2 regions of the Rhizobium sp. N731 genome follow, and region 2 is predicted to be linked to the other one. Evidence: riboswitches for the same ligand, from Rfam matches in the RefSeq annotation. Region 2 holds a riboswitch; the other holds the start of a gene.

Region 1 (5,175 bases), 680 kb from region 2:
CCTAAAGCACGAGGAGCGAATCTGAAAGATCGCGAGAACGTTCAGCTCTTGCTGAAGATATAATCCGTTTCCTGGCGCAGCACCTCGCCCGGACGCAGGACCGCATTCGGGAAGCCCTCGTGGTTGATCGCATCCGGCCAGACCTGCGTCTCCAGGCAGAAGCCGGCGAACGGGCCGTATTTGCGCCCGCCGAGGCCGGGAGCCCCTGTATTGAGCTTGAAGCCGGCATAGAACTGCACGCCGGGCTCGGTGCTGCGCACTTCCAGCGACACGCCGGAATAGAGGCTGCGGGCGAGTGCCACAGTCCGCTTGGCGGTGCGTTCGCGGGACAGGCAGAAATTATGGTCGTAGAGCACCTGTTCGCTGCCGACGAAACGCTTCATCGGGGCCATCTCACGGAAATCGAATTCGGTGCCGGCAACGGGCCGGATTTCGCCGGTCGGCACTTGCTTCTCGTCGGTCGGAAGATAGTGATCGGCGGCGATCATGATGTCGTGGCCCAGCGCATCGTCGCGGCCGTCGAGATTGAAGTAGGCGTGCTGGCAGACATTGGCGAGCGTCGGCTGATCGCTCGTTGATTCGTAGGTGATCGACAGTTCGCCGTTGCCGTGCACCCGGAACGTCGCCTGGATGGTGCAATTGCCGGGATAGCCGGCGCGGCCGTCGGGATCGACGATCTTCATCACCAGGCGGTCGGCCTCATGCTCGACGATCGTCCAATTGCGCTTGGCGATATTGTCGCTGCCGCCATGTAGATGTGTGACGCCGTTTTCGTTCGGCTCGAGCTGATAGTCCTTGCCATCGAGCGTGAACCTGCCGCCGCCGACGCGGTTGGCGCAGCGGCCGGGCGTCGCGCCGAAATAGGCCGAATAGAGGGGATAGCTGTCGAAATCCTCGAAGCCGAGTTGAAGCGGCGCCTCATGGCCTGCTAGGCGCAGATCCTGGATGACGGCGCCCCAGGTGATGATCCTGGCCGTCAGCCCGCCGCCCTTGATGACGACGCGATAGACGGTTTCGCCCGCCTTCGTCTGCCCGAAAACTTCCCGCTCCAACTTCTCCGACATGATCGACCGTCCGTTCCTTTGCGCGTCCGATAAAGACGCGCGGCGCTATAGGGTTCCGGACCGGAACCTGCCCGCATTTGTTCCAAATCGCAACCGGGCAGGTCAGAAAGAAATGCCGTTCAGAGATCCATGCCGATCTCTTCGACGTCATAGGGCGTTGTCTGGTAAATCTCGTTGATCCAGTTGCCGAACAAGAGATGCGCGTGGCTGCGCCAGCGGTTCTGCGGGGCAAGCGTCGGATCATTATGCGGGAAGTAATTGTGCGGCATCTTGATCGGCACGCCGGCATCGACGTCGCGGAAATACTCGTCGGAAAGCGAGGTGGAATCATATTCGACATGGTTGAACATGTAGAGCCGCCGGCCCCTCTTCTCGTGCACGAGGCACACGCCCATCTCGCTGGATTCCATCAGGATTTCCAAGCTTGCGGATTTCTCTATGTCTTCGCGGCGCACCTCGGTCCACCGCGACACCGGCACCTCGAAATTGTCGGAAAAGCCGTTCAGATAGATGGAAGCTGGCTTCAGGTTCCGGTGGCGGTAGACGCCAAAGGCCTTTTCCTTCAGCTCATATTTCGGAACGCCGTGGAAGTGATAGATCGCCGCCATGGCGCCCCAGCAGACGTTCATCGTCGAATGGACGTTGGTCTCGGTCCAATTGAAAATCTCCTGCATCTCTGCCCAATAGGTCACGTCCTCATAGGGCAGAAGCTCGATCGGCGCTCCGGTGATGATGAAGCCGTCGAACTTGCGCTGCTTCACCTCTTCCCAGGTCTGGTAGAAGGCGAGCAGGTGATCTTCGGATGTGTTCTTGGCCTTGTGGCCGCCAATGCGGATGAGCGACAACTCCACCTGCAGCGGCGAAGCGCCGACGAGACGGGCCATCTGCAGTTCGGTCTTGATCTTGTTGGGCATCAGGTTGAGCAGGCCGATCTGCAACGGTCTTATATCCTGACGGATCGCCATCGTCTCGGTCATCACCCGCACACCTTCCTGAACCAGGGTTTCGAAAGCGGGCAGCGTATCGGGGATCTTGATGGGCATCTGCGGTCAACTCGATCAAAAATAAAAAACCGGCGGCGAAAAAATCGCTACCGGTCCGCACGCGGCCCTTTAGCGACTTTTTTAACGTGGCTGCAAGCCGGCCGGCCAAATCACCACGGAGTGCCTTAATTAGTCCCAGTTGAGCCGCGAATCAACTCCGAATGCATGCGGGAGCGGCACGTCAAGAATCATCACACTTTAATGACTGATAGAATCTGTTGATAGACCGGTAACGCCACCATGTTAATAATGACAGTATGGGCGGTGTTGGAAAAGCGTGATGGCAGATAAGATCGAAGGGAGGCCGGGCATCCGGAAGCAGGATAGAGTAGGGTATGATTTCAGCCTGACATATCGCCTCGGGGTGATGTTCTCAGCATTCTGGAATTCGCAAGTGCGTGGCAAGGTGCTGTTTCTGGCGACCGTGCTGATCCTCGTCATCCTGGCGACGGCCTATGGCCAGGTCATCCTCAACGAGTGGAACGCCCCCTTCTACGATTCGCTCGAGCGCCGCGATCTCGGCGAGTTCTTCCACCAGCTCGAAATCTTCGCAATGATTGCCGGCACGCTGCTGCTGCTCAACGTGCTGCAGGCCTGGCTGAACCAGATGACGGCGCTCTATATGCGCGAGGGCCTGTCGCGTGATCTCGTCGACCAGTGGCTGAAGCGCAAGCGGGCGCTGCGGCTCGCCTCGAGCGGCCTGATCGGCGTCAATCCGGACCAGCGCCTGCACGAAGATTCCCGTAACCTCGCCGAAAGCACGACGGGACTCGTGCTCGGCCTCTTGCAGTCGACCATCCTTCTGGTGAGCTTCATCGGCGTGCTCTGGGAGCTGTCGAGCGGCTTCATCTTTCGCATCAGCGGCCACAGCTTCTCCATACCGGGCTATATGGTCTGGGCGGCGATTTTCTATGCCGCTTCCGCCTCAGTGCTGAGCCAGGTCGTCGGCCGCAAGCTGGTCAAGCTCAATGCCGACCGGTTCTCGAAGGAGGCCGAGCTGCGTTTCACGCTGATGCATGCCAATGAGAACATGCCGGCCATCACCGTCGCCCGCGGTGAGGAGAACGAGCGCCGGCGCATCAATACCGACATCAGCTCGGTACTGAGGGTCGTCAAGCGGCTCGCCATGGCCAATACCAATCTCACCTGGGTTTCGGCCGGCTACGGCTGGCTGGTGATCGTCATTCCGATCATCGTTGCCGCACCCGCCTATTTTTCCGGCGGCCTCACCCTCGGCCAGCTGATGATGTCGGTCGGCGCCTTCAACCAGGTCAATACCGCCTTGCGCTGGTATGTCGCCAATTTCGGCCCGATCGCCGAATGGCGTGCCACGCTGATGCGCGTCACCGACTTCCGCCAGGCGCTGCTCGACATGGACGAGGACTTTGGCGTGAAAGGCAGCATCGCCTATGAAAACACCGCCGCCGACAGGCTGACGCTGAAGGATGTGGTGATCAATGCCAAGATTGGCGAAGACATCGAGGAATGCGGCGGTTTTCGCCTGCGTGAAACCGATATCGTGATCAAGGCCGGCGAAAAAATCATGATCAACGGTGATCATAGCGTCAACCGCAAGCTGCTGTTTCAGGCCTTGGCCGGGCTCTGGCCGTGCGGCAGCGGCACGATGGGTCTGCCGCCGATCGACGACATGCTGTTCGTTCCGCAGATCGCCTATATTCCGGGCGGCACGCTGCGCGAGGCGCTTGCCTTCCCCGAAAGCCCCGATGCCTACGAGCAGGCTGCCGTCGAGGCGGCCCTTGAAAAGGCCGGCCTGCACTCTCTGATCGCAAGGCTCGATACCCGCGCCCGCTGGGACAAGCTGCTCGACGGTGATGAACAGAAGGCGATCGGCTTCGCCCGCCTGCTGCTGGTGCGCCCGCGATGGATCATCTTCGACGAAGTGCTCGAGGGCATGGAGCCGGAATGGCAGGAAACTATGTGCAGCGTGCTGACTTCGATGCCGGAAACCGGCATGATCTATATCGGCCGCTCTGAAACCTATCTGGAGGCGCTGCAGCCGCGGGTGCTGCATCTGCAGGCTCTGCCTTCGAGATCCGAAGAGCCGCAGCAGCAGGTCGTCCAGACCGGCGCCAGCGCCAGTGCCGGCGCAGCCGCCGTGCCCGCGCCGGCGCTTTAGAGCTGCCCCAATCGTCTGGCTGAATCTTTGCCCGCACAGATGAGGCGAGCGGTTGAGTGCGAGAGTCTCAGCCTTCCAGCTCTTCCCGCAGTATTTCGAGCTCCAGCCACTCCTCTTCCATCTTGGTCAGGCTGGAACGCAGCTTTTCCATCTCGCCTGCAAGCCGGTTGAAGGCAGCGGGGTCGCGTGTGAAGAGACTGGGGTCGGCCATGACCAGTTCGCGCTTGGCGATCTCGGTCTCGGCCTTGGCCATCTCCTTCGGCAGATTGTCAAGCGCGAATTTCTGTTTGAAGGAAAGCTTGCCCTTCGAGACTGCGCCGGAAGCGGTTGTCTCCTGCGTCTTCGGTTTTTCTGCCGCCTTCTCGGCTTTCCTGCGCTCTTCGAGTGCGCCCTTGCGCTGCGCCAACATGTCCGTGTAGCCGCCGGCATATTCGATCCATCGGCCGTCGGGCGCATCCGGCACGGCGGGCGCGATCGTCGAGGTTACGGTGCGGTCGAGGAAGTCACGATCGTGGCTGACGAGGATGACGGTGCCGGGAAAGCTGGCGACGATCTCCTGCAGGAGGTCGAGCGTCTCGATATCGAGATCGTTTGTGGGTTCGTCGAGAATCAGGAGGTTTGCCGGGCGCGAGAGGATGCGCGCCAACATCAGCCGGGCGCGCTCGCCGCCGGAGAGGCTCCTGATCGGCGTGCGCGCCTGTTCCGGTTGGAACAGGAATTCCTTCATGTATCCGGTGACATGGCGCTGCTCGCCGTTGACGAGCAGGTTTTCGCCGCGCCCGTCGGTCAGGTAGTTTGCAAGCGTATCCTCGGGATCGAGGTCCTCGCGCTTCTGGTCGAGGGTGGCGATCTCCAGGTTGGTGCCGAGTTTTACCGTGCCGCTATCCGGCGAAAGCTGGCCGGTCAGCATTTTCAGGAGTGTTGTCTTGCC
Region 2 (5,175 bases):
ACGGCGGATCATTTAGATTGCGATCTAACTCTAAAACTGGTATAGATGTCAAATGAAATCTAATTGGAGGTCGCTATGAGAGTCAGTCGTGCCCAGGCCGAGGCCAACCGCGAAACGGTGATCAATGTCGCAAGCCGGCTCTTCCGGGAGCATGGTTTCGACGGCATCGGGCTGAAAGATCTGATGAAAGGTGCCGGCCTCACCCAGGGCGGATTTTACAAACAGTTCCGATCGAAAGACGATCTTGCGGCGCTGGCATCCGGGCGAGCGATGGAGAGTGCAATTCGCCGGTGGTCGAGGGTTGCTGCCGGAAGCAGCGATCCCTTCGGCGCGGTTGTCGGCATGTATCTGTCAACCGGGCACCAGGAAGAGAAAGGCGATGGTTGCCCCCTGGCCGCGCTCGGCTCCGACGCGGCGCGTCAGAGCGAGGAGGTGCGCGCTCCGTTCCAGAATGGCATTGAAGAGCATCTTCGGATCCTCGACGAATTAATCCCGGCATCGGACGGCACAAAACAGTACGAGAAGGCCATGATCGTGCTGTCCCTCATGGTCGGCGCCGTAACCATCTCTCGCATCATGACCGATCAGGCCATGTCGGAGCGACTGCTGGAAGCCGCCGCCGATGCGGTCAAGCGCATCGCGGGCGACACGGGCGAAGAATGAGATTTCGGTTGTGATGAGGAGCTGGAGCGGGTGAAGGGAATCGAACCCTCGTATTCAGCTTGGGAAGCTGCTGCTCTACCATTGAGCTACACCCGCGGTGCGCTGAGATTTCCAACAGAAGGGGGCCGCTGTCAAGTCGGCTGAGGGCAGCCCGTCAGATGCGGAAGTGTTTCGAGAGTTTCAGGCCCTGGGCCTGGTAGTTGGATCCGAGGCCGGAGCCGTAGAGGCTGGCGGGCTTTTCCTGCATGTGTTCATAGACCAGGCGGCCGACGATCTGGCCGTCTTCGAGGATGAAGGGCACTTCATGGCTGCGCACTTCGAGCACGGCGCGGCTGCCGCGCCCGCCGGCCGGCGCATGGCCGAAGCCCGGATCGAAAAAGCCGGCATAGTGGACGCGGAACTCGCCGACCAGCGGATCGAAGGGGGTCATTTCGGCGGCATAATCCGGCGGCACATGCACAGCCTCACGCGAAACGAGGATATAGAACTCGTCGGGATCGAGGATCAACTCGTTGCGGCCGCGGCTATAGAGCGGCTCCCAGAAATCGAAAATATCGTGCTGGTCCTTCTCGTCGACATCGACGACGGCGGTGTGGTGTTTGCCGCGATAGCCGATCAGGCCGTCCTTATCACCGGTGAGATCGATCGACAGCGCGATGCCGCCGCCCGACACGTTCGGCTGCTTGCTGGCAACCAGCGTCTCGCTTTCATGCAGCTTCAGAAGTTCCGGCTCGCCGAGCACGGATTGGCCGACGCGGAAGCGTATCTGCGACAGGCGCGAGCCGCGGCGCACGACGATCGGGAAGGTCCGCGGGCTGATTTCGAGATAGAGCGGGCCGGAATAACCTGCCGGGATCTTGTCGAATTCCTGGGCGTAGTCGGTGATGACGCGGGTGAAGATATCGAGCCTGCCGGTCGAACTCTTCGGATTGGCCGAGGCCGACATGTCGGACGGCAGCGCCAAGCTCTCCATCAGCGGCACGATATAGACACAGCCGGTTTCGAGCACCGCGCCTTGGGACAGATCGATCACGTGCAGGCTCAGCCGATCGAGCTTGTCCGAGACCAGATGCGACGGCCCCGGCATGAAGGAAGCGCGCACACGAAAAGCCTTGCTTCCTAAGCGCAGGTCGAGACTTGCCGGCTGGATCTGATCGCGGTCGAGCTCCCGCTCGGAGTTCAGACGCCCCGTTTCGAACAGCGCCGCAATCGCGCGGTCCGCCAGAATTCCAGTTTCGCGAGCCATCATGCCCCATCCATCATTTTGCCGCCGACAAAACCAAATACGGGGAATTGACGCAAGCAGCTAACAGCAGTATTGCAGAATTATCCCGTGGTGATTTGGCCGGTCGGCTTGCAGCCACGTTAAACAAGTGGCTAAAAAGACCGGGTTGAAACCGGTCTGCTTTTGCGGCCGGTTTTTTTGTTATGTGAAGGTGATGGCATGAGCAAGACCTGGCGCCCGGCAACCCAACTCGTCCATGGCGGCACGCTGCGTTCGCAATATGGCGAAACGTCGGAGGCAATCTATCTCACCCAGGGTTTCGTCTATGACACGTCGGAAGCGGCCGAAGCCCGCTTCAAGGGCGAAACGGACGGCTTCATCTACGCCCGCTACGGCAGCCCCACCAATGACATGTTCGAAAAGCGCATGTGTGCATTGGAAGGCGCCGAAGATGCCCGTGCCACCGCCTCCGGCATGGCGGCCGTCGCCGCCGCCGTTCTCTGCCAGGTGAAGGCAGGCGACCATATCGTCGCCGCCCGCGCCCTGTTCGGCTCCTGCCGCTGGGTCGTGGAAACGCTGGCGCCGAAATACGGCGTCGAGTGCACGCTGGTCGACGGCCGGGATCTCGCCAACTGGGAAAAGGCGATCCGCCCGAATACCAAGGTGTTCTTCCTGGAAAGCCCGACCAACCCGACGCTCGAAGTGGTCGATATATCAGGCGTCGCCAAGCTCGCCAACCAGGTCGGCGCCAAGCTGATCGTCGACAATGTTTTTGCGACGCCGCTCTTCCAGAAGCCCTTGGAGCTCGGCGCTCATATCGTCGTCTATTCCGCCACCAAGCATATTGACGGCCAGGGCCGCTGCCTCGGCGGCGTGGTGCTCGCCGACAAGGCATGGATCGACGAGAACCTGCACGACTATTTCCGTCATACCGGCCCGGCCATGTCGCCGTTCAATGCCTGGACGCTTCTGAAGGGCATCGAGACACTGCCGCTGCGCGTGCGCCAGCAGACCGAGAATGCGGCGAAGATCGCCGATTTCCTGGCGGAGCAAGGCAAGGTCGCCAAGGTGATCTATCCCGGCCGCAAGGATCACCCGCAGGCCGAAATCATCGCCAAGCAGATGACCGGCGGCTCGACGCTCGTCTGCTTCGAGCTGAAGGGCGGCAAGGAGGCGGCCTTCGCGCTGCAGAACGCGCTTGAGATCATCAAGATTTCCAACAACCTCGGCGACAGCAAGAGCCTGATCACCCATCCGGCAACGACCACGCACAAGAACCTGACGGAAGAGGCGCGGGCCGAACTCGGCATTTCTCCGGGCACGGTGCGGCTTTCGGCCGGCATAGAGGACACGGACGACCTGATCGAGGATTTCGCGCGGGCGCTTACCAAGATCTCGGCCTGATCGACTGGAATAGCGGCCGGACTTCGTCCGGAGCCGGCCGCCGATCCGCGGGAACAAGTCCACCCGCGCCGGCGTTGCGAAGTAAAATTAACGCTGACAGTTAGGCTTAACGACCGAAAACCCTTCGATCATCACCATTTGACCGCTGATCAACGTTCCGTTTCTTGACGGACAGGGCCTCTTTATAAGATACGGGTAACATATCTTGACTATGGTGCAAGGCATGTATCGCGCCCTCACAAGAGATATCGAAGTCGTGGTCGAACCGTTCTATCTGGAGGAGCAATCCGATCCGGAGGACGATCGCTATGTCTGGGGTTACCGGATTGTCATCAGCAACAATTCCGGCGTCGCCGTTCGCCTCGTCAACCGCTACTGGAACATCACCGATCAGAACGGACAGGTGGACGAGGTGACCGGCCCCGGCGTCGTCGGCGAACAGCCGCGGCTCAGCCCCGGCGACACCTACGAATATTCCTCCGGCTGCCCGCTCGACACGCCCTCAGGCCTGATGTTCGGCCACTATCAGATGGAAACGGATGAAGGCGAGCTGTTCGACGTCGACATCCCCGCCTTCTCGCTGGATTCGCCGGGGCTGTTGCGCGTGCTGAATTGAGGGGCAAGTTCCCACTCAGGAGATTGCCGAGATCTGAAAAAGTCCCCTCGCCACAAGGGGGAGGGGCTAACGCAATGCGCCAACTGCAGCAGACATCTGCTTCTCTGCGGAGACGGTGAAATGGAAAACAGTGGGGGCGGCATCCAAGCCCCTCCCCCTTGTGGGGAGGGGTTGGGAGGGGTTTTTGGCGCCGCCGAGAATTATTCCGCCGGCTGAAGCTCGGTCGCTTCGAAGCGGTAGGTGGTCGAGCAGAATTCGCAGGTGACGGATATCTCGCCGTTTTCCTGGCTGGCCTCGATCTCCTCGGCGGTGAAACCCTTCAGCACGTTGCCGATCTTTTCCCGCGAACAGCTGCAGCGGTCGAAGACGGCGCGGGGCTCGAAGACGCGCACGCCGCGCTCGTGGAACAGGCGGAACAACAGCCGTTCGGTGCCGACCTGCGGATCGGTCAGCTCGTCGGCGTCGATGGTCTCGACCAGCGAGCGGGCTTCGGTCCAGGCATCGTCCTCACCATGCGGGCGGTCGCCGGTGTCGCCGTCGCCGCCGTGGAGATCGGGCTGGCGCATGCGCTCCGGCGCCTCCGGCAGGAACTGGGCGACGAGGCCGCCTGCCCGCCAGCGGTGGCGCGGCTTGCCGGCGTCGTCACGGTCGAAGAGTTCGGCCGCAGCCAGGCGCACACGCGTCGGAATCTGCTCCGACTGGCGGAAATAGACGCCGGCGATCTCCTCGAGCGAGGTGCCGTCGAGCGCAACAATGCCTTGATAGGGCTGAGCGAACTTGCCCTGATCGATGGTGAAGGCGAGCACGCCCTTGCCGAGCAGTTGCTCCGGCTCGGTCTCGCCCGATGCAATGGCCTGGTCGAGCAGCGCCCGATCGAAACGGGCATAGGCGCGCACGTTCTCAGGCGTCGAGAAATCGGCGACGAGCAGATCGACCGGGCCGTCGCCCTTGGTCTGCACGGTGAACTTGCCGTCGAACTTCAGCGAGGTGCCGAGCAGCACCGTCAGCACCACGACCTCGGCAAGCAGCCGGGCGACGGGCGCGGGATAATGATGACGCTCGAGGATGGCATCGAGCATGGGGCCGAGCTGGACGGCGCGGCCGCGCACATCCAGACCCTCCACCTGAAAGGGGACGACATGATCATCGCCGGCGAAATCGAACTGGCCGAGGGCGGCTGCAGCTTCTGCCATGGCTTTCACTCCTAGTTTTCAAGCAAAGGGTCAGCGTGCCCTTCGCTCGCGCGGTCGCGCGCTTTTCACGCGCG

What was found. A riboswitch is a leader RNA that binds a small molecule or an ion and turns the genes downstream of it on or off. The one in region 2 is predicted to bind S-adenosylmethionine.
Region 1: it holds a riboswitch for S-adenosylmethionine, as region 2 does, so the genes downstream of both, metA (homoserine O-acetyltransferase MetA) here and AMK02_RS02730 (O-succinylhomoserine sulfhydrylase) in region 2, are expected to answer to the same signal.

The regions. Positions count from the first base shown of each region.
Region 1 covers NZ_CP013601.1:4,221,036-4,226,210, reverse strand. Annotated here, with positions in the region: gene AMK02_RS20435 (aldose epimerase family protein) at 42-1,064, opposite strand; gene metA (homoserine O-acetyltransferase MetA) at 1,184-2,107, opposite strand; SAM riboswitch at 2,157-2,234, opposite strand; gene AMK02_RS20425 (ABC transporter ATP-binding protein/permease) at 2,388-4,244, shown strand; gene AMK02_RS20420 (ABC-F family ATP-binding cassette domain-containing protein) at 4,312-5,175, opposite strand, start outside.
Region 2 covers NZ_CP013601.1:549,421-554,595, reverse strand. Annotated here, with positions in the region: gene AMK02_RS02745 (TetR/AcrR family transcriptional regulator) at 76-663, shown strand; tRNA gene AMK02_RS02740 (tRNA-Gly) at 686-759, opposite strand; gene AMK02_RS02735 (2'-deoxycytidine 5'-triphosphate deaminase) at 818-1,912, opposite strand; SAM riboswitch at 1,987-2,065, shown strand; gene AMK02_RS02730 (O-succinylhomoserine sulfhydrylase) at 2,108-3,292, shown strand; gene apaG (Co2+/Mg2+ efflux protein ApaG) at 3,516-3,908, shown strand; gene AMK02_RS02720 (Hsp33 family molecular chaperone) at 4,109-5,101, opposite strand.